Regions from separate parts of the Halomonas sp. B23F22_10 genome, predicted to be linked through region 2. Evidence: predicted binding sites of a transcription regulator. Region 2 holds the regulator's gene; each other region holds the start of a gene.

Region 1 (7,384 bases), on a different contig from region 2:
GAGTCCGGTCGCATCGACACCATCGCCAATCAGATCACCATGACCGAGGAGCGCGAGGCGAAGTATGCCTTCACTTCGCCCTACGTCTATGACGGCGCTCAGGTGGTGGTCAAGGAGGGCAGTGACGAGATCGGCGGCGTCGAGGACCTGCGCGGCAAGCGCGTGGCGGTGAACCTCGGTTCCAACTACGAGCAGCTGCTGCGCGAGCTGCCCTACGCCGATGACATCGATATCCGCACCTACGAGAGCAATATCGAACAGGACACCGCGCTGGGCCGCGTCGATGCCTTTATCATGGATCGCGTCAGTGCCAGCCAGGTGATCCAGGAGAAGCCGCTGCCGCTGCAGCTGGCCGGTCAGCCGTTCTCCGAGATCCACAATGCGCTGCCGTTCCACGATACCGAGCAGGGTCGCGCCCTGCGCGACGAGGTCGACGCGGCGCTCGAGGCCCTGCGCGAGGACGGCACGCTGACCGATATCTCCGAGCGCTGGTTCGGCAACGACATCACGCGGCCCTGAGGCGAAGCACCCGACATGAGCGTGCTCGATTTCGACTACATGCTGGGGCTCGCGCCCATCCTGCTCGGCTATCTGCCGCTGACCCTGGCGATGGCCGCGGCGGGGATGGTGCTGGCCCTGGCCCTGGCCTGCGGGCTGGCGGTGATCCGGGTGCTGAAGCTTCCGGGGCTGAACGGCATCACGCTGCTGTTCATCTCCTTCTTCCGCGGCACTCCGCTGCTGGTGCAGCTGTTCCTGTTCTACTACGGCCTGCCCCAGGTGCTGGCTTTCCTGACCCAGATCGATGGCATCACCGCCACCATCATGGGGCTGACGCTGCACTTCTCGGCCTACATGGCGGAGTCGATCCGCGCCGCCATCGTCGGCGTGGACCGCAGCCAGACTGAGGCGGCGCTGTCCATCGGCATGACCAACGGCCAGCTGATGCGGCGGATCGTGCTGCCCCAGGCCACCCGGGTGGCCGTGCCGACGCTGATGAACTACTTCATCGACATGATCAAGGCCACCTCCCTGGCGTTCACCCTCGGCGTCACCGAACTGATGGGGGCGACCCAGAAGGAGGCGGCCGGGAGCTTCCTCTACTTCGAGGCCTTCATCACCGTGGCGGTGATCTACTGGGCCATCGTCGAGCTGCTGGCCTGGTGCCAGCGGCGCCTGGAACGCCGACTCAACGAGGCCTATCGCCGATGATCAAGGTCAACCAACTCGTCAAGCGCTTCGGCCACGCCACCGTGCTCGACGGCATCGATCTGGAGATCGAGCGGGGCGAGATCATCGTGGTGATCGGCCCGTCGGGCACCGGCAAGTCGACCCTGCTGCGCTGCCTCAACTTCCTGGAGCGGCCCGATGCCGGCCGGCTGACCCTGGGCGATCTGGATGTCGACGTGACCCGGGCCAGCCGCGCCGACATCCTGGCCGCACGACGCCGCACCGCCTTCGTGTTCCAGAACTATGCGCTGTTCGCCAACAAGACGGCACTGGAGAACATCGCCGAGGGGCTGATCGTGGTCAATCGCTGGCCCAAGGCGAAGGCCCATGCCCGGGCCGGGGAAATCCTCGAGCGCATCGGCCTGGCCGACAAGGCGGACGCCTATCCGGCCTCGCTGTCCGGCGGCCAGCAACAGCGGGTCGGCATCGGCCGCGCCATGGCCGCCCAGGCCGAGGTGATCCTGTTCGACGAGCCGACGTCGTCGCTGGACCCGGAATGGGTCGACGAGGTGCTGGCGCTGATGAAGCAGCTAGCCGCCGAGCGCCAGACCATGCTGGTGGTGACCCACGAGATGGCCTTCGCCCGGGACGTCGCCGACCGGGTGGTGTTCATGGAGGGCGGGCGGATCGTCGAACAGGGCCCGCCCTCGCGGCTGTTCCAGGCCCCCGAGGATCCGCGTACCCGGGATTTTCTGCGCAAGGTCTTGCCCCCGGCACCGGCGTGACAGGGGGTGGCCCGCATCGTGCAGGCGCGGGATAATGGTCCCCTAGTCAGATCAGAGGTATTTCCCATGACCGTTCATCAGGAACTCGAGCAGGCATTGCGCGAACTCGAGTCCACCATGAAGGCGTCCGACCTGTGGCGCATGGAGCGTCCCGCGCCGGAGGCCTTCGACAGTTCCGAGCCGTTCTGCATCGACACGATGTCACTGCCCCAGTGGCTGCGTTTCGTGTTCATCGCCCGGCTGGATGCGCTGGTGGAGGCGCGCGCGCCGATGCCGGCGAGCTGCGACGTGGCTCCCGCCGTGGAGGCCTATCTGATCCAGGAAGGTGCGAAGGCCAGCCAGCGGGTGCTGATGGGCAAGGTGATGGAGCGGATCGACCAGCTGGTCACCGAGAACTGAGTCGCTCATGCCCTATTACTTCGCCTACGGCAGCAACATGAACGCCGCCCGGATCGAGGCACGGATCGGCACGACCCGGCGTGCCTTGTCCGGAGTGCTGCGCGACCATGGCCTGCGCTTCGACAAGGCCTCTCGGGTGCCCGGCATCAGCCACGCCAACGTGGTGCCCGCCGCCGGTGAGCGGGTCGAGGGGGCGCTGTTCGAGCTGCTCGCCCCGGAGCAGATCGAGTGCATGGACCCCTTCGAGGGCTACCCCCACGACTACGATCGGCTGCGCCTGCCCATCCACACGGGGCAAGGCCCCATCGAGGCCTGGGTCTATGTGGCCGCGCCGGGAACCACCGGCGAGGCGCTGCGGCCGGCGCGGGAGTATCTCGATCATCTCCTGGCCGGGAAGCCCTTCCTGAGTGCCGACTATCACGCCCGCCTGGCCGAGGTGGATGCCATCGAGGGGCTCGACGACGAGACGCTCAAGGCGTTGGGGCTGTCGCGCCATATCGCCTGCTAGCGGCCCCGACACTCGTCATGCCGCTTGCACACAAGAAAGGCCCGCCGTTCGGCGGGCCTTTCTTGCAGGGCATGTCGACGCGGCTCAGAAGCGGAAGCTGATGCCGCCCATCACCACCAGCGGGTCGATCTCGACGTTGCCGATGTCGGTGCCGTTCAGCTCGGCATCGGTGTCGATGTCGAGGTACCAGGCGGCGGCATTGAAGGCCCAGTGTTCGTCGATCAGCAGGTCGACGCCCAGCTGGGCGGCCGCGCCCCAGGAATCGTCCAGCTCCAGATCACCGCCGTCGATGTGCTCGTCGGAGAAGTGGGTGTAGTTAACGCCCACCCCGGCATAGGGCTGCACCCGCGCCTGGGTGCCGCCGAACGGATAATACTGCAGGGTCAGGGTCGGCGGCAGGTGCTTGGTGGAGGCGAGGTTGGCGTCGTTGAGCCGGATGTCATGCTCGAAGGGCTCGGCTGCCAGCAGTTCCACGCCCAGCTTGTCGGTGAAACGATAGCCCAGGGTGAAGGCGAAGCCGTTGTCGTCCTGCACGTCGACGTCGTAGGTGCCGCCGGCGAGATCGCCGTTATCGCTCTTGGGCGCGACCTTGGCCACGCCGACGCGGGTGTAGATATCGCCGGCGCCGTAGGCGAGCGCCTGGCTGCTGGCGACGAGGCCGGTGGCGACGATCAGGGTGGAGATCAGGGGGCGGCGCATGGGGCTGGCTCCTCGGTGACGGTAAGCGAGGGCTCCAGTCTACGGGGTGCGCCGCGGCGCCGATTTGACTCAAGGCAAAATGGTTCGCGGCTCGAATTGATGCACATCAAAAGATGACGCCGGGCACGGGGCTCGGCGTCATGGCGGTCATCTCGGCGTCGAGAATCAGAAGCGGTAGGTGAAGCTGCCGCCGACGGTGACCGGATCCACCTCGGCCTCACCGATGTCGGTACCGTCGAGCTTGGCGTCGGCGTCCACGTCCGCGTATTGGGCGAAGGCGCCGATCAGCAGGTGATCGGTCAGGGCGAAGTCCACGCCTGCCTGGGCGGCGGGCCCGTAGGATTCCTCGATCTCCAGCCCGGACAGTTCCTCGTCGGAGAAGTGCGTGTAGTTCAGGCCGGCGCCCACGTAGGGCTGAATTCGTGAGTCGGTGCCGCCCATCGGGTAGTAGTTGAGCATCAGGTTGAGCGGCATGCGCTCCACGCTGCCGATGCCGGCGCCGTCGAGGGCCAGGTCGTGCTCGAACGACTCGGTGCCGTTGAGTTCGACGCCGAACTTGTCGTGGAACTGGTAGCCCAGGCCATAGGCGAAGCCGCGCTCGTCGGAGATGTCCAGATCAGCACCGGCCACGCGGCCGTTGTCATCCTTGACCTCGGTCTTGGCGATGCCGCCGCGCACGTAGAAATCGCCGGCCTGGTAGGCCATGGCGGACTGGGCGCCGACGAGGCCGGCAGCGGTGAGGGCGGTGGCGGTGATCAGGCGAATCGTTTTCATGGGAAGCCTCCCGTTGTGTTCCTGAATGCCGGCGCCGAGTGATTCGGCGTCTTCGGCGTCCTTGCATCGCGTCCTGTAGAGCATAGAAACACCGTTTCTAAATGTCTTGTAGAATTTTTCTATTACTCGAGGGCTGATTTGGCCGCGTCATGATGAAATGCTTCACTGACAGGGTTTTATCTCGTATAGGATGAATACAACTTTCACATTTCCTGCATGGAATTCGCCGATCTCGGGGTTTTCGGCTTCACTGAATCGGTGAGACAGGCGACAGCGAGAGGGAATGGCCATGCGCGTCGGGAGGCGCTTTCCCGCCAGGCCGAGGCCGGGCGACAGGCCGCTGGTCGCGCTGCTGACGGCGGCGGGGCTGTCGGTATGGTTACTGTATCAACCCGCGCTGGTGCAGGGGCTCGATTGGCCTTGGCGGGCAGTGCTGGTGCTGCTGGGCATGTGGGCGCTGGGTTGCGCCTTTGCGCGGCCGCTGGCCATGTCGGTCGGCGGGCGGGGGCTGTGGCGGCTCTCCGCCGCGACCTGGAGCCGGGCGCTGTTGCCGCTCTTTGCGCTGGCGTTGGTGGGGCGTAGCCTGCTGGGCTGAGTCCGGGCGGGGTCGGCGAGACACGAAAAAGGGCTCCCGCAGGAGCCCTTCTCGGCGCTTGATACGCGTCCTTATCGAGTGATGTGCTGATATTCGCCGGCGTCGGCGGTCACGCTGCTCACCACCAGAATGGCAATGAAGGCGGCGATGAAGCCGGGAATGATCTCGTACACCCCGGGGCCCCCCAGGAAGGAGCCGTTCCAGCCCAGCGAGATCCAGAGCATCACGGTGACGGCGCCCGCGATCATGCCCGCAATGGCGCCCGCGCCATTGGTGCGCGACCACATCAGCGACAGGATGATCAGCGGGCCGAAGGCCGCACCGAAGCCGGCCCAGGCGTTGCTGACCAGCCCCAGGACCTGAGAGTCTGGATCGGACGCGATGACGGCGGCCACCAGGCCGACCAGGGCGACGCAGACGCGGCCCACGGTGACGGTCTCTCTCTCCGTCGCCTGCTTGCGCAGGAACAGACGGTAGAAGTCTTCGGTCAGCGAGGAGGAGGCCACCAGCAGCTGGCTGGAGATGGTGCTCATGACGGCCGCCAGCAGCGCGGCATAGAGGAAGCCGGTGATGAGCGGGTGAAACAGCAGGTCGGCGAGGATGATGAAGATCGTTTCAGGATCCTCGACATTCATGCCGTTGCGCACCGCGTAGGCGCGGCCGAAGATGCCCAGCGAGACCGCGCCGATCAGCGAGATGAGCATCCAGCTCATGCCGATGTTGCGGGCAATGGGCACATCCTTGAGGGTGCGGATGGCCATGAAGCGCACGATGATGTGCGGCTGGCCAAAGTATCCCAGGCCCCAGGTCACCGCCGACAGCCAACCGATCAGCGTCAGGCCGTCGGTCCACGACAGCAGGGTGGGATCGACCTCGTTCAGGGTCTGGGACGCCTGACCGAAGCCGCCGCCGCCCTCGCCGAACAGCACCACCGCCGGCATGATCACCAGGGCCAGCATCATGATGCAGCCTTGCACGAAGTCGGTCATGCTCACGGCCATGAAACCACCGACCACGGTGTAGGCCAGCACCACGCCCAGCGTGATGATGATGCCCGTGCCGTAGTCGCTCATGCCGCCGAGGTTGATCACGCCGGAGAACGCGCTCTCGAAAAGCTTGCCGCCCGCGACCAGGCCGGATGCCGTGTACACCGCGAAGAACACCACGATGACGATGGCGGAGACCGTTCTCAACGGGATCGCCTGGGTCGGGAAGCGATTCGCCAGGAACTGGGGAATGGTGATGGCGTTACCGTAGTGCACCGTCTGCTCGCGCAGGCGCGGCGCCACCAGCAGCCAGTTGAAGAAGGCCCCGACCAGCAGGCCGATGCCGATCCAGGCCGAGCCCAGCCCCGAGACGAACATGGCCCCGGGCAGGCCCAGCAGCAGCCACCCACTCATGTCCGAGGCGCCGGCGGACAGGGCCGCCACCTTGGGACTCAGGGACCGCCCCCCCAGGATGTAGCCTTCCGAGGTCGACGTTGACTTGCGCATGGCATAGAGACCGATGGCGATCATCAGCGCAAAGTACGCAAAGAGACTGATCCAGACACCAATAGCCATATGAACTCTCCTGTTGGTTAGGCCGGATGAATATCCAGCGGGTGGCTGGTGGGCATGCCGGCCGCCACGCGGGTGGCGAGGATCACGTCCAGAGAGCGTAGGCACCTGAGGCCATGGGTGGCGTTGTTTTCGACCATGAGAGACTTCCTTCAGTTTGTTGTCGTTACGGACGAGCGGGGATCACTCGTCTCCCAGCGCAAGCAGTGACGCATTGCCGCCGAGGGCGGCGGTATTGATCGTCACCGTCTTTTCCGTGGCGAACCGCAGTAGATAGTGGGGTCCACCCGCCTTGGGGCCCGTTCCGGAGAAGCCCTGGCCGCCGAACGGCTGGACCCCGACGACGGCCCCAATGATATTGCGGTTGACGTATACGTTGCCAACGCGAATTTTCTGCGCGATCTCCTCGGCGAAGGATTCGTTGCGGCTGTGCACCCCGAACGTCAGGCCATAGCCGCGTCCGTTGATCGATTCGATCACCCGGTCGAGGTCCTGGGCCTTGTAGCGCACGATGTGCAGTACCGGGCCGAACTGCTCGCGCTCCAGGGCGTCGATGCCGTCGATCTGGAAGGCGCTGGGGGCGATGAAGGTGCCCTCGGCGGTATGCGCCGGATCGAGACGGGTCTCGGCCAGCAGGCGACCCTCGCCCTTGAGCCGGTCGATGTGCGCCTGCAGCCCCCGGCGGGCGTCCTCGTCGATCACCGGGCCCACGTCGGTGCCCAGGTCGCGCGGGTCGCCCACGTGAAGTTCGGCCATGGCGCCCTCGAGGATTTGGATCACGCGGTCGGCCACGTCGTCCTGGAGGTAGAGCACGCGCAGCGCCGAGCAGCGCTGGCCGGCGCTCTGGAAGGCCGAATGGATGACGTCGGCCACGACCTGCTCGGGCAGGGCGGTGGAA
Region 2 (7,384 bases):
CGCCGGTGGTGCTCTACTCGGCCCAGCCGTTCTTCGGCGGCGCGTGGCGCGACCTGCGCCACCGCCGGCTGGGCATGGACGTGCCGGTGTCGCTGGCCATCGCCGGCGCCTATCTCGCCAGCAGCTGGGCGCTGCTGGTCGGCCACGGCGACGTCTACTTCGACTCCGCGGCCATGTTCACCTTCTTCCTGCTGGCCGGCCGCTTCCTGGAGGTCCGCGCCCGGCGACGCGGCGGGCGCCGCGGCAACGCCCTCGCCGGGATGCTGCCGCTGTCGGCGATCCGCCTCGACGAGGGCGGCGAGGAACGCCTCCTGCCCGCCAGCGAGCTGGCCGCCGGCGACCGGGTGCTGGTGAGGCCCGGCCACGGCGTGCCCGCCGACGGCGTGATCGAGCAGGGCGCCTCGAGCCTCGATGAATCGATGCTCAGCGGCGAGGCGCTGCCGGTGACCCGCGGCGTGGGCGACGCCGTGACCGGCGGCAGCCACAACGTCGAGAGCCCGCTGACGGTGCGCGTGACCCGTGCCGGCCCCGATGCCCGGGCGGCGCAGCTGCTCGACCTCACCGACCGCGCCTTCGCCGAGCGCCCGCGCATCGCGCGCCGGGCCGCCCGGCTGGCGCATCACTTCGTGCTCCAGGTACTGCTGATCGCCGCCGCCACCGGGCTCGCCTGGTCGTTCATCGACCCCGAGCGGGCCTTCTGGGTGACGCTCTCGGTGCTGGTGGTCAGCTGCCCCTGCGCCCTGGCGCTGGCCACGCCCACCGCCCTGACCGCCGCCCACGGCCGGCTCCACCGGCGCGGCGTGCTGCTGACCCGCGCCGACGCCCTGGAGACCCTGCCGCGCCTCGACCGGGTGATCTTCGACAAGACCGGTACCCTGACCCGCGGCGAGATGACCCTCGAGCGCACGATCGCGCTTTCCAGCGACGATCCCGAGCGCCTGACGGCGGTGGCCGCGGCCCTGGAGGCCCACTCCGAGCATCCCATCGCCCGCGCCTTCCGCCCCCATCGCCGCGCCGGCATCAGCGCCCATGATGTCATCGCCCGTCCCGGCCAGGGCCTCTCCGGCGTGATCGACGGCCGCCCCTGGCGGCTCGGCCGGCCCGACTTCGCGGCCCCGGACGCCCGGCCGATGAGTCCGGACGACGGCGCCGAGCACGGCCACTGGCTGCTGCTCGCCGAGGACGGCGAGCCACGGGCCTGGTTCGCCCTGGGCGACCGGCCCCGGGAGGACGCCGCCGCCACCGTCGCCGCGCTGGCGGCGCGGGGCATCGCGGTGGAACTGCTGTCCGGCGACGCCGAGGCGCCCACCCGGGCGCTGGCCGAGCGGCTGGGCATCGACGAGTGGCGCGCCGGCGCCAGCCCCGAGGACAAGCTCGCCCGGCTGCGCGAGTGCCAGGCCGACGGCCAGCGGGTGGCCATGGTCGGCGACGGCATCAACGACGTGCCGGTGCTGGCCGGGGCCGACCTCGCCATCGCCATGAACGGCGCCACCGACCTCGCCCGCACCCGGGCCGACGCCGTGCTGCTCGGCCCGCGCCTCGGGCGCCTGGTCGAGGCCGTCGACATCGGCCGCGCCACCCGCCGCAACATCCGCCAGAACCTGGGCTGGGCGCTGGCCTACAACCTGCTGGCCCTGCCGCCGGCGGCACTGGGCTGGGTGCCCCCCTGGCTGGCGGCGCTGGGCATGTCGGCGAGCTCGCTGGTGGTGGTCGCCAACGCCCTGCGCCTCACGCGCCGAAAACTGCCCGACATTCCCGTGGATTCCCCCTCCCAGGACGCCCCATGAGCATTCTCTACCTGCTGATCCCGCTGTCGCTGATCCTGCTCGGCCTGGCCGTCTGGGCCTTCTTCTGGGCCGTGCGCCACGACCAGTTCGAGGACCTGGAAGGCCCGGCCCATCGCATCCTGTTCGACGATGACGACCCGCCCGGGGAGGCGCCTCGCCGACACGACGACGCCGACGCGCCGACCGGGAAACACGACAAGGAAGCCTGAATGAATCCGTCTGGACTCGACCTGCCGCCGCTGGCCGCGGCCTTCGTCTTCGGCCTGCTCGGCGGCGCCCACTGCATCGGCATGTGCGGCGGCATCATGAGCGCCCTGAGCTTCGCCGTGCCGCCGAGCCTGCGCCATCCGGCGCGGCTCGGCGGGCTGCTGCTGGGCTACAACCTGGGGCGCATCGCCAGCTACATGGTCGCCGGCGCCCTGGCCGCCGGCCTCGGCACCCTGGTCGGCCTGGCCCCGGGGATCCGCCTGGCGCTCCAGGTCCTGGCCGCGGTGATGCTGATCCTGATGGCGCTCTACATCGCCGACTGGTGGAAGGGGCTGCTGCGGGTCGAGGCGCTCGGCAGGCGCCTATGGCGCCATCTGGAGCCGCTCGGACGGCGACTGATGCCGGTGGTGACGCTGCCCCAGGCCGTGACCCTGGGCGCGGTCTGGGGCTGGCTGCCCTGCGGGCTGGTCTACTCGATGCTGACCTGGAGCCTGGCCGGCGCCGATCCGCTGCGAGGCGCAGCGCTGATGGGCGCCTTCGGGCTCGGCACCCTGCCGGCGCTGCTCGCTACCGGCCTGGCCGCGCGACGGCTCGGCGCCCTGATCCGTCATCCGGCCACCCGCACCCTGGCGGCGCTGGCGATCATCGGCTTCGCCCTGTGGCAGCTGTGGGGCCTGTGGCCGGGCACGATGGAGATGGCCCACGACGCCGGGCACGCCGGGCACGCCGGGCATCATTGAGCCGCTAACGCCCGCACGTTTGACCCAGCGCAACACCCCTGGGGACCGCGAGCACTAGCCTGACGACATGAACGCTCGGAACTCCGCCATGTCCGTCACCCTTCCCGCCGACTTCGGCGCCGACGACTACGCCGCGGCGCTGTCCGCCAGCAATACCAAGGCCCGCCCGCTGTCGCTGCATCTGCGCCTGCCGCTTCGCCACGACGTGGATGCCCGCGGCGACGGCAAGGGCATGGATCCCTTCGAGGTCGATCTGGCCCGGCTCGACCGCGAGATGGTGCTGGTGCGACGCTGCCTGGCGCCGGAGCGATGCCTGGAGGCCCTGCACTGGGGAAGCGGCCTCCCGCCTTCGCTGACCCTGTCGCAGATGAGCGGCCTCGTCGACCGGCTGGCCTCCCGCTTCCCCTTCGATACGGGGCGTCCGCGCGACTTCACCGTCGAGCTCGACCCCCGCGCCACGGATCTGCTCACCCTGCGTCACCTGGAGGCCCTGGGCTTCAACCGGCTGAAGCTGATCATGCGCCTGCCCGCGGCCGGCCGCCTGGACGCCCTGCCCCGCCTGCAGTCACGCGTCGAGCCGCTGCTCGACGAGACCGTGCGCATGGGCTGGCACTCGCTGAACCTGGTGCTGATCGTGGCGCCGACGACCCCGCCGCGGGAGGCCGCCGCCGCGCTCGCCGCGCTGCTTCCCATGACGCCGCCGCGCCTCTCCCTGCGCCCGGAGCCCGCCTGGCAGGAGGGCGAATCGACGCTGCCGACGGCGCTGCTGGCCCGGGTCGACGAACGCCTAGCCGAGGCCGGCTACCGGGCACTGGGACACGGTTCCTACGCCCGTCGGGGCGCCGCCCTGGAGGATGCCCTCGCCCAGGCGCGTCGCGAACGGGCGCGCGACCGACTGGGGCTCGGCACCGGCGCCATCTCGCGGCTGCCCGACGCCGTGGCCTGCAACGCCACCTCGACCCGGGACTACGCGGCGGCACTGAACGACGGTCGGCTCGCCACCGCCTCGGGGCGCTGGCGGAATGCTCGCCCGTCCAGCGCCTGACTGGCCTGAGACTCGCCCAAGGGATGCTATGCCCGAACCGGGGCTATCCGCCATAATGGGGGAGGCAAGCCCCGATCAAGGAGGACAGCATGCCCGACACCGCAGCCGGCCGACGCCGTTCCCTGCTGCACGAGACCCGCTGCCGGACCTGCAGCCTGAGTTCCCTGTGTCTGCCCCTGGCCCTCGAACTGGAGGACCTCGACGAGTTCGATGCCATCATCCGACGCCGACCGCCGCTCAAGAAGGGCGAGTCGCTGTTCCGCCAGGGCAGCCCCTTCACCAGCGTCTACGCGGTGCGCTCCGGCAGTCTCAAGCAGGTCACCAGCGAAGGCGGCGGCACGGATCAGCTGACCAACTTCTATCTGCCCAGCGAACTGGTGGGGCTCGACGGCATCGACGAGTCGAGCTATCCGGGCTCGGTCATCGCGCTCGAGACCACCACCGTGTGCGAGATCCCGTTCGACCGCCTCGACGCCCTGTCCGAGCGCCTGCCGGAACTTCGTGCCCAGCTGTATCGCAGCATGAGCAAGGAGATGCGCGACGACCGCCGCATGATGCGCCTGCTGTCGCGCAAGACCGCCGACCAGCGCCTGGCCACCTTCTTCGCCAGCCTCTCCGATCGCTTCCGCCGCCGCGGCTACTCCGCCTACAGCTTCCGCCTCTCCATGTCCCGGGCCGACATCGGCAACTACCTGGGCCTGGCGGTGGAGACCGTCAGCCGCATCCTGGGGCGCTTCCAGCAGCAGGGCCTGGTGGCCGTGTCCGGCCGAGAGGTGAACATCCTCGACCTGGACGCCCTGGCCGAGCTGGCCGAGGAAGAGGGCTGCCGCTGACGGCGCCAAGCGCCAAGCGCCAAGCGCCAAGCGCCAAGCGCCAAGCGCCAAGCGCCAAGCGCCAAGCGCCAAGCGCCAAGCGCCAAGCGCCAAGCGCCAAGCGCCAAGCGCCAAGCGCCAAGCGCGGCAGGATGATGTCATGGCCATTCTTGACGTCAACGAAGAAACCCACAGGACTCTACGTCCCGTGGGTTTCTCATTGGCTTCCTCGACATCTGCCGCCCGCTACTGAGCAGCCGGGTGCTCGGCGCTTGCTGCTAGGCGCTACTCACTCGTTATGCAGGTCGATGCGATCGGCCTGCATCTTGGCCTGCTTGTCCTCCAGCCCGGCGAAGTCGAACAGCTCGCGGTCGGCCAGCTGCGAGGGCGCGACGTTGGTGACCGCCTTGAACATGCTCTCCAGGCGGCCGGGATGCTTGGCCTCCCACTCGGCAAGCATCTCCTTGACCACCTGACGCTGCAGGTTGGGCTGCGAGCCGCACAGGTTGCAGGGAATGATCGGGAAGGCCATGCGCTCGGAGAATTCGGCGATGTCGGCCTCGCGGCAGTAGGCCAGCGGGCGGATGACGATGTTCTTGCCGTCGTCGGAGAGCAGCTTGGGCGGCATCGACTTGAGGCTGCCGCCGAAGAACATGTTGAGGAACAGCGTCTCGAGGATGTCCTCGCGGTGGTGCCCGAGGGCGATCTTGGTGGCCCCGATCTCCTCGGCGTAGCCGTAGAGGGAGCCGCGGCGCAGCCGCGAGCAGAGCGCGCAGGTGGTCTTGCCTTCCGGGGTCTTCTCCTTGACCACCGAGTAGGTGTCGCGCTCGAGGATGTGGTAGTCCACGCCGAGGCCGTCCAGGTACTCGGGCAGCACGTGCTCGGGGAAACCGGGCTGCTTCTGGTCGAGGTTCACCGCCACCAGCGAGAAGTTCACCGGCGCGTTGCGCTGCAGGTTCCGGAGAATCTCCAGCATGGTGTAGCTGTCCTTGCCGCCGGACAGGCACACCATCACCTTGTCGCCCTCGCGGATCATGTCGAAGTCGATGATCGCATTGCCGACCTGGCGCCGCAGGCGCTTCTGCAGCTTGTTGAACTCACGCTTGGCCTGGGCGTCGGGCGCCTCGGCGGACGGGGTCGACGGCTCGGCCGAAGCGGCCTCATCGGCGGGACGGGGATCGAAGGTCACGGCATCTTGCATGGTCGGGGCGCTGCCAGGGCATCGGGGGAAAGGGAAAGGGCGCCTATCCTACCACCCTGCCGCGAGACTGGCGACGTGGTGACCGCTCAGCCGCTGCGACGCGCGAGCACCGCATCGCGGTCCAGCCGCAGGTGCATCAGGGCGGTGGTCACGGCGGTGCCCAGCACGCTGTGACGTCCCATCAGCGGCACCTCGAGCTGCTCGGCGACCCGCTCGAAGGCCGGCGCCACCTCGAGCCGCGAATGGTGGTGATAGCGCTGGTAGCGCTGCACCAGATCGATGCCGGCGTTGGGCAGCTCGAAGCCGAACCGGGCGCGCAGCTGGCGGTTGAGCAGCGCCAGATCGCGGTCCAGGCGCCAGCCCACCAGCGGCCGGTTGCCGACGAAGTCGAGCAGCCGCGCCAGCGCCTGGTCGATCGACACGCCGTCGTCGAGATCGATGCCGCGCAGGCCGTGGCGGCGCAGCGTCTCGGCGTCCACGCCTTCCGGGCGCGCCAGCCTGAGCTCCAGCGACTCGCTGGTCAGCACCCGGTCGCCGCGCAGCCGCACCGCGGCGATGGCCAGCGGCTCGGCGCCGCGCACGTCGCCGCCGGTAGACTGCACGGCCAGCGCCACCAGCTCCTCCCCGGTATAAGGACGGAACAGCCAGCCATACTGGCCATGGGCGTGGCGGTGACGGTCGACCAGGCGGCGCAGGGTCTTGAGCATGTCGATGTCCTTGTCGTGTCGTGAATCGCGGTCTTGTGAGAATTCGAAAAGTCGGCGAGCGAAGGCCTGGGCTAGGCCCTCTCCCGGCGGGCCAACGCACTTCCCAGCTCCCTGTGGGTCGCAAGGCAAAGATCGTCGAAGAAACGGAGTTAACCGGGTGTAAATGAGTATTCTGAGACGATTTTTAACGCCGTATAGCCGAGCGCAGCCACTTTTCAGCCACCTCAGGTGTATTCGAGGTGGTAACGATGGGAAATCCGCTGCTTGAAGTCCTTGACGATATGCAGCGCCTCCCGGAGCAGGTCGCGCTCCAGCGACGACAGCGACTGCACCACCACCCGGTCCGGCTCGCCGAAGTCTTCGTCATCGCCGTCGAGGCGCGCCAGCTGCTGCTCGAGACGCAGCTCGGTGAACAGCGACAGCGCCTCGCCCAGGTCCTCGGCGAAGCGCTCCTCGAGCCGGCCGTCGGCCGCCAGGGCGTCGAGGCGCTCCAGGGTCCCGGTGGCGAGGATGCCGCGCTCCAGCGCCATGACCCGCACGCCGTGCACGATGGGGAAGATGCCGCCCTTCTTGATGTCGATGCCGTGCTGGGGCTTCTTGAGCGAGCCGAACAGGGTCAGCGGCGTGGAAAAGCGCAGCACCGGACGGGCGAAATAGGAGAGCAGCAGTTCGTCCCTCGACGCCGCCTCGAACAGCGCCGCCCTCACCCGCTCGAGCAGCGCCGGATTGCCGGCCACGGCATGGGCATCGAGCATGATCGCCAGCTTCATCAGGCTGTCGCCGTCGCGGGCCTCCACCCAGCGCGCGATGCGCGCCTTCCACTGGCGCTCGGTGCCGACCCAGTCGGGGTTGGAGACCATGATGTTGCCCGGGCAGCGCGGATAG
Region 3 (7,384 bases), on a different contig from region 2:
TCGCGAAGACGAGCGTTATCCGACGCTGATGGCCTGGGCCCGCGAGGAGGGTCCCAAGCTGACCGGGGATCCGGCCATGGCCCAGGCGCTGGCTCCGGAGCTGTGGTCGCAGACCCCGCTGGCGCGGCTGGACTTCGAATGCGAGGCGCTGGCCCGCCCGGGGCGCAACGAGCCCTGCTGGTGCGACTCCGGGCGCAAGACCAAGCGCTGCTGCGGCGCCGTCAGCCTGCCGGGCGATGTGCCCGATCACCTGATGTGGATGCTGTCGCTGCGCGAGTGGAAGGGCGATACCCTCAAGGCCGCGCTGGCCAGCGGCAAGGCGCCCGCCCAGGCGCTGCTCGAGGCCGGGCTGATCGCCGCCGAATCCGGCCAGCGCGGTCGCGCCCAGCAGATCCTCGAGTCGCTGTTCGAGACCGCCGACTGGTCGCGCCTGCCGGAGCAGGCCGAGCCGGCCTTCGAGATCCTGGTCGATCTCTATCAGGAGCGCGGATTCCATCGCAAGCGCGAGGCGCTGCTCGACGCGGTGCTCGATCGCGGCCCGCTGTTCCTGCGCGGCGTGGCGCTGGAGCGGCTGTGCCTGATGCACCTGGACAACGATGACCTGGACAGCGCCCGGGCCGCCTTCGTGCGCGCCCAGCAAGCGCTGCCGGACTCGCCGACCCTGGCCTACATCGAGGCCATGCTGCTGCTGCATGAAGGGCACGAGGAAGAGGCCCGCGAGCGCTCGAGCTTCTGGTTCCGCCGCCTGTCCCGTCAAGGCGAGCTCGATCCCGACCAGCTGCAGTTCCTCTCCGACCTGGCCGATAACCCCGGCGCGACCCTGGCCGAACAGCTGCTCAACGCCGAGGAGGATCTGGCCGAGCCGCTGGTCGCGCTGCAGGCGCTGCTCGAGTCGCTGGACGGTGCACCGACGCTGGACCTGCGCGTCGAGGAGGGCCAGCTGGCCTATCACCGCAGCGCCCGGGAAGACACGCTCTATGCCGGTTTCCGCGCGGTGTTCCCCGCCGAGGTCGAGAACGAGGCCCCGCTGGGCTTCGATGACGATCCCTGGCAGGCGGCCGGCGACTGGCTGCCGGCGCTGTGTGCCCAGCCGGAGTGGCTCGATTCGCCGGCGGTGGTGCAGTCGCTGGCGCTGGCGCTGACCAGCCGCTTCGGCAGCCTGCCGTGGATGGCGCCGAGCCTGTTCGAGCCGCTGGCCGAGCGCCTGGAACGTTGGCTGGATCAGGCACGCGAGGCGGCGTCCGGCGACGCCTCGCCGGGCGACGCCTCACTGGACTGGGACGCCGCCGATAACGCCATGCTGCTGCGCACCGGCCTGGCGCTGGTGGTCGGCATGGAACGCGGCGCGCGGCAGCGTTCCCGGCATCTGGCCGAGCGGCTGCTCGAGCTGGATGATCGTGACAGCCTGGGGCTGCGCGAGCTGGTGCTCGACCAGCTGCTGCGCGAGGGCCGCGACACCGAGGCGCTGGCGCTCAGCGAGTCGGCGCTGGCCAAGCCGTCCGAGGACGAGGCGGTGCTGGGGCTGCTGATGGGCCGGGCGCTGGCGCTCTACCGCCTGGAGCGCCTCGACGAGGCCGTCGAGGCGCTGAGCGAGTCCCGGCGCCACAACGGTCACGCCCTGTCGCTGCTGTGCGCCGAGAATCCGCGTCCGGCCAGCCCGTCGGGCGACGGTACGGCGGCGCCCGGTTCGCGGGCCGAGGCCTGGCAGTACCGCACCCTGATGCGTGACCAGTGGCGCGCCACCCCGGGCGCGCTGGAATGGCTCGCCGGTCGGCTGGACTGAGCGGCGGGGCCGAGAGGGGCGGCCTCAGGCCGTGGTCGGCGCCGGTGCCAGACGGCGGTCGCGGCTGACCCAGATCGCCAGCGCGATGGCCGGCAGGCCCAGCACCGAGGCCGCCAGGAAGAAGTCTGCGTAGCCGTGCGAGGCCACGACCAGGCCGCCGAAGCCGCTCAGGAACTTGCCGGGCAGCGTCATCAGCGACGAGAACAGCGCGTACTGGGTGGCGGTGTAGGCCCGCGAGGTCAGCCCCGAGAGGAAGGCGATGAACACCGCGCTGGCGAGGCCGTTGGAGAGGTTGTCGCCGACGATGGTGACCACCAGCATCGGCAGGCTGTCGCCGGCAAGCGATAGGGCCACGAACAGCAGGTTGGTCAGGGCGGTGGCGCAGGCGCCGAGGATCAGGATCGGCCCCACTCCGTAGCGCGCCACCAGCAGGCCGCCCATCAGCCCGCCGCCGATGCTCATGGCGATGCCGAACACGTTGGTCACGTTGGCGATGGCCTCGAGGCTGAAGCCCAGATCGATGTAGAGCGGGTTGGCCATGGAGGCCATCGCCAGGTCGCTGATCCGGAACACGGCCACGAAGGCCAGCAGCCACAGCGCCTTGAGCCCGTGCCGACCGAAGAAGTCGGTGAACGGGCAGACCACCGCGCCGATCACCCAGGCGCCCAGGCGGCGCAGCCAGGCCGGCCGGCCGCGGCTGGCGCGCAGGAAGGCCCGCACCCGCGGCTCGTGGATCAGCTGGACGCCCAGCGCCTGGCGTTCGGGTTCCGGGCGCACCAGCACCGTCACCATGCCCACCGCCATCAGCGCCGCCATCGCCAGGTAGGCGACGTGCCAGGACACCAGCGAGGCCAGGTAGAGCGCTCCCGCCCCGGCGGCGATCAGCCCGCCGCGATAGCCGATGATATAGGTCGAGGCCATGGCCGCCTGCAGGTCCTCCGGCGCCGACTCGATACGAAAGGCGTCGATGGAGATGTCCTGGGTCGCCGAGCCGAAGGCCACCAGCAGCGCGAACAACGCCACCAGCGGCAGCTGGTTCGGTGGATCGAGACTCGACAGCCCCGCCAGGCCGGCGGCGATCATCGCCTGCGCCAGCAGCATCCAGCCGCGGCGCTGGCCGAGCCGGCGGGTCAGGCCGGGGAGCGCCAGCCGGTCGACCACCGGGGCCCAGAAGAACTTGATCGAGTAGAGGATGCCGATCCAGGCGAAGAAGCCGATCGCGGCCACCTCGACGCCGTCGCTGCGCAGCCAGGCCGACAGTGTCGAGAACACCAGCAGGAAGGGCAGGCCCGCCGAGAAGCCCAGGAACAGCATGGTCAGCACCGGGGCACGCAGGTAGACCGACAGGGCGCTGCGCCAGCTGCGATGCGCGGTGGGGGGCGGCATGAGGGGCTCTCCTTGCGATGGGTCAGGGCACGTGCCGGGCCATCGATGTTAAAATCTCGGTCTCGACCGGGGCCGACGACACCGGCGGCACGCGCCGCCGATTGTTGCAGAGCCCCGGCGCCGACACCAGCCAGAGACGATCGACGACATGCGTGATGACGACCTTTCTCTCGAGGCCACCGAGGATGCGGTGCCCCGCTGGTATGCCATCCAGTGCAAGGGAGGCGAGTCCTTCCGTGCCGCCGAGCACCTGGGCAACCAGGGCTACGAGGTCTTCCACCCGGTGCTCGAGGTTCAGAAGAAGCGCCGCGGCAAGCTGGAGTGGGTGAGCGAGCCGCTGTTTCCCTACTATCTGTTCATCCGCCTCGACCGGCTGATCAGCAACTGGCGGCCGATCCGCTCGACGCGCGGCGTGCTCAAGCTCGTGACCTTCGGCGGCGACATGCCGGTGCCGGTCGGCGACGGGCTGATCGAGGCCCTGCGCCGTCAGGCCAGCCAGGATGATGACGACGTCGCCCACGTCTACTTCCGCGCCGGCGAGGCGGTGGAGATCACCGAGGGGCCGTTCAAGGACCTGCAGGCGGTCTTCGCCAGCCACAAGGGCGAGGAGCGCGCCATCGTGCTGCTCAACATGCTGCATCAGCAGCAGCGACTGGAGATGCCCGTCTCCCGACTGCGCCGTCGCGACTGATGCCCTTTAACCCTATCTTTCATTCCCCAGTACCGGAGGCCCCATGACCATCGCCCCCCAGCGGGTCGTGACCCTGCACTACGTGCTGAGCGACGAGGACGGCCAGGTCCTCGACGACTCCCGCGCGCGCCAGAAGCCACTCGAATACCTTCACGGCCACGGCAACCTGATGGCCGGGCTGGAGCAGGCCCTGGCCGGGAGCGAGGCCGGCGCCGAGCTCGAGGTGACCCTGGCCCCCGCCGAGGCCTATGGCCTGCGCGACGAGGCGCTGGTGCGCGAGGTCGGCCGCGAGGCCTTCCCAGTGCCCGATCTCGCGCCGGGCATGCGCTTCCAGACGCCGGGCGATGACGGCCCGGAGATCGTCACCGTGCTCGAGGTGCGCGACGACGGCGTGCGGATCGACACCAATCATCCGCTGGCCGGTCGCCACCTGCACTATCGTCTGGAGGTGCTGGAGGTGCGCGAGGCCACCCGCGCCGAGCTCGCCAAGGGCCACCCGCTGCCGCCGGGCACCACGCCGGATCAGGTCGAAGACAAGAAGATGGTCTGAGCCCTCGGCTCGGGAGCGCCGGCCGCGTCGCCCTTCGGCGCGGCCGCGTTTCCCGCGTTTCTCTCCCTCCTCCTTGCCCCCCCTCCTTCCCTGCGGCGCGATGCGGCATCGTTTCCGGGGCCGAGGAGCTCCCAGCGGCAGCGTCGCGAGCGTGAAACTGACCTGGATCAAGCCCGTACGGCCGGCCTGTTCACACCGGGTGGCGCACTTGACCCAGATCAGCGTATCGCCCGGGACGGGCCGCTAGAGTAGGGCCATCACATCGCGACGGGAGGCAAGCACCATGTACTGGGACGATGCCGTGATCTTCGGGCTTGCCACCGTCGGCATGATGATCGCCTTCATGGGCGGCTGGGTGGCCTTCGTCATCCGCGACCACCATCGTCGCGAAAACAAGAAGCGCTGATCCGCCGTTCCACAGTCGTCAGGGGAGGGGGGCTACCCCCCACTAGGCCGACCCTTCGGGGCCGGCCTTTTTTTGTGCCGTCGTTCGGCAGAGGGGGTCGCTCAGCGGTCGGCGGTCAGGCGCTCGGGCAGGCCGAGGGCCGCGGGCGTCCAGCGACGGGCCAGGGCGCGCATCACCCGCTCGGGGTACCAGGTCTTTCCCAGGCTGCCGTTGTAGCGGGCCAGGGCGCGGGTCAGGTCGCCGTCTTCCACCGCCAGGTAGTGGGCCAGTATCGTGCAGCCATAGCGCAGGTTGCGGATGGGATCCTTGAGGTCGTCGGCGGGCAGGCCGAGCTCGCGGATCCAGAACGGCATGATCTGCATCAGCCCCACGGCGCCGGCCGATGACACCGCCTCGGCGTGGAAGGCGCTCTCCACTTCAATGACGGACAGCACCAGCGCCGGCGGGAGGCCGGCCAGGCTCGCCTCCTGATGGATGCGGGTCAGCAGCGTCTGGCGACGATCGGCATCGGGCACGTAGCGCGCCAGGCGCGGTGCCATGTCGTTGATCCACTGACGGGCCGCCCACACCTCGGCGGGCGAGCGCGGCGTCCGCCGGGCGCCGTCCAGGGTCGGGCGCAGCGTGGCGGGGAGCGGCGGCAGGGCCCGAACCACCGGCGCCCGGTCCGGGACCGGGTGCGCGGAGAGGGCATCGAGGAAGTCGCTGCCCGCCTGGCCGTCGAGCGGTTGGGCGACGAGCGGGGTCGCCAGCAGCAGGGAGGCGGCCGCCGCCAGGGCGGCCGTCAGTCGCCGCTTAGCGGGCGTCGATCTTCTCGTGCAGGAAGGCGAGGATGTCCCCGGCGGGGACCATGGTGGCGTCGCTGTCACGGCGTCCCTTGTACTCCAGTTCTTCCTTGTCCAGCCCGCGGTCGCCGACCACCAGGCGATGGGGAATGCCCATCAGTTCCTGGTCGGCGAAACGCACGCCGGGGCGCAGGTCGCGATCGTCGAGCAGCACGTCGAAGCCGGCGGCGCTGAGCTCCTGATAGAGACGCTCGCTTTCCTCGCGCACGCGCTGCGACTTGTGGGCGTTCATCGGCACCACGGTGACGTGGAAGGGCGCGATGGCGTCCGGCCAGATGATGCCGCCGTCGTCATGGTTCTGTTCGATGGCGGCGGCCACGACCCGGGTCACCCCGATACCATAGCAGCCCATCCAGGGATGTGCGGCCTTGCCGTTGGCGTCCAGCACGGTGGCATTCATCGCTTCGCTGTACTTCTGGCCCAGCTGGAAGACGTGGCCGACCTCGATGCCGCGCTTGATCGACAGGGTGCCCCGGCCGTCCGGGGAGGGATCGCCCTCGACCACGTTGCGCAGGTCGGCGACCTTGGGCAGCGGCAGGTCGCGCTCCCAGTTGATGCCGAAGTAGTGCTTGCCGTCGACGTTGGCGCCGGCGCCGAAGTCGCTCATCATCGCCACGCTGCGGTCGATGACGATCGGCATGTCGAGGTTCACCGGACCCAGCGAACCGGGGCCGGTGCCGGCCGCCGCGCGGATCTCTTCCTCGGTGCCCATGGTCAGCGGGCTCGCCACCTCGGGCAGGTTCTCGGCCTTGACCTCGTTGAGCTCGTGATCGCCGCGCACCAGCAGCGCGATCAGGCCGCCCTCGGTGGCGTGCACCATCAGCGTCTTGATGGTCTTCTCGATCGGCAGGCCGTGCTGCTCGACCAGCGCGGCGATGGTCTTGGCATCCGGCGTGTCGACCAGGCGCAGCTCCTCGCGCGGGGCGTCGCGCTCGCCCTGGGGCGCCATCGCCTCGGCCTTCTCCATGTTGGCGGCGTAGTCGGACTCGGTGGAGAACACGATGTCGTCCTCGCCGGAGTCGGCCAGCACGTGGAACTCGTGGGAGCCGGTGCCGCCGATGGAGCCGTTGTCGGCGATCACCGGGCGGAAGTCGAGCCCCAGGCGAGTGAAGATGCGCACGTAGGTGTCGTACATCACCTGATAGGTGTCCATCAGCGAGGCTTCGTCGATGTGGAAGGAGTAGGCATCCTTCATCACGAACTCGCGGGAGCGCATCACGCCGAAGCGCGGGCGGATCTCGTCGCGGAACTTGGTCTGGATCTGATAGAAGTTCGACGGCAGCTGCTTGTAGCTGGAGATCTCGCGGCGCACCAGGTCGGTGATGACTTCCTCGTGGGTCGGCCCGACGCAGTAGTCACGCTCGTGGCGGTCCTTGAGGCGCAAAAGCTCGGGGCCGTACTGGTCCCAGCGGCCGGACTCCTGCCACAGTTCGGCGGGCTGCACGGCCGGCATCAGCACTTCCTGGCCGCCGGCGCGATCCATCTCCTCGCGGACGATGCGCTCGACCTTGCGCAGGGTGCGAAGGCCTAGCGGCAGCCAGGTATAGAGCCCCGAGGTCAGGCGGCGGATCATCCCCGCGCGCAGCATCAGCTGATGGCTGACCACTTCGGCGTCGGCGGGCGTTTCCTTGAGGGTGGAGATCAACAGTTGGCTGGCGCGCATGGGTCCGGGATGTCCTCGAAAGCGTCTGTCGGGTGGGGCGGAAGGCCGCCCAGCGATGAGCGG

What was found. Region 2 encodes FNR, which switches genes on or off when oxygen is low (the NO sensors DNR and NnrR bind a similar motif). Its sites were predicted from a motif close to TTGATNTANATCAA; they were not measured.
Region 1: a site for FNR is predicted at 3,655-3,668, ahead of ACGTNF_RS06730 (OmpW/AlkL family protein). Genes of this name have one in related genera too.
Region 3: a site for FNR is predicted at 4,619-4,632, ahead of ccoM (cytochrome c oxidase subunit CcoM). Genes of this name have one in related genera too.

Annotation. Positions count from the first base shown of each region.
Region 1 covers NZ_JBIEKF010000002.1:557,936-565,319, reverse strand. Annotated here, with positions in the region: gene ACGTNF_RS06755 (amino acid ABC transporter substrate-binding protein) at 1-519, shown strand, start outside; gene ACGTNF_RS06750 (amino acid ABC transporter permease) at 535-1,209, shown strand; gene ACGTNF_RS06745 (amino acid ABC transporter ATP-binding protein) at 1,206-1,952, shown strand; gene ACGTNF_RS06740 (YqcC family protein) at 2,019-2,351, shown strand; gene ACGTNF_RS06735 (gamma-glutamylcyclotransferase family protein) at 2,359-2,859, shown strand; gene ACGTNF_RS06730 (OmpW/AlkL family protein) at 2,944-3,558, opposite strand; gene ACGTNF_RS06725 (OmpW/AlkL family protein) at 3,724-4,332, opposite strand; gene ACGTNF_RS06720 (hypothetical protein) at 4,616-4,927, shown strand; gene putP (sodium/proline symporter PutP) at 4,999-6,489, opposite strand; gene putA (bifunctional proline dehydrogenase/L-glutamate gamma-semialdehyde dehydrogenase PutA) at 6,670-7,384, opposite strand, start outside.
Region 2 covers NZ_JBIEKF010000004.1:342,619-350,002, reverse strand. Annotated here, with positions in the region: gene ACGTNF_RS11355 (heavy metal translocating P-type ATPase) at 1-1,787, shown strand, start outside; gene ccoS (cbb3-type cytochrome oxidase assembly protein CcoS) at 1,784-1,996, shown strand; gene ACGTNF_RS11345 (sulfite exporter TauE/SafE family protein) at 1,997-2,734, shown strand; gene ACGTNF_RS11340 (oxygen-independent coproporphyrinogen III oxidase) at 2,823-3,779, shown strand; gene fnr (fumarate/nitrate reduction transcriptional regulator Fnr) at 3,869-4,612, shown strand; gene ttcA (tRNA 2-thiocytidine(32) synthetase TtcA) at 4,881-5,792, opposite strand; gene ACGTNF_RS11325 (3'-5' exonuclease family protein) at 5,879-6,499, opposite strand; gene ACGTNF_RS11320 (putative nucleotidyltransferase substrate binding domain-containing protein) at 6,724-7,384, opposite strand, start outside.
Region 3 covers NZ_JBIEKF010000002.1:286,302-293,685, reverse strand. Annotated here, with positions in the region: gene ACGTNF_RS05450 (SEC-C metal-binding domain-containing protein) at 1-1,783, shown strand, start outside; gene ACGTNF_RS05445 (AmpG family muropeptide MFS transporter) at 1,808-3,169, opposite strand; gene rfaH (transcription/translation regulatory transformer protein RfaH) at 3,318-3,860, shown strand; gene ACGTNF_RS05435 (FKBP-type peptidyl-prolyl cis-trans isomerase) at 3,904-4,410, shown strand; gene ccoM (cytochrome c oxidase subunit CcoM) at 4,694-4,816, shown strand; gene ACGTNF_RS05425 (lytic transglycosylase domain-containing protein) at 4,918-5,469, opposite strand; gene ACGTNF_RS05420 (proline--tRNA ligase) at 5,609-7,321, opposite strand.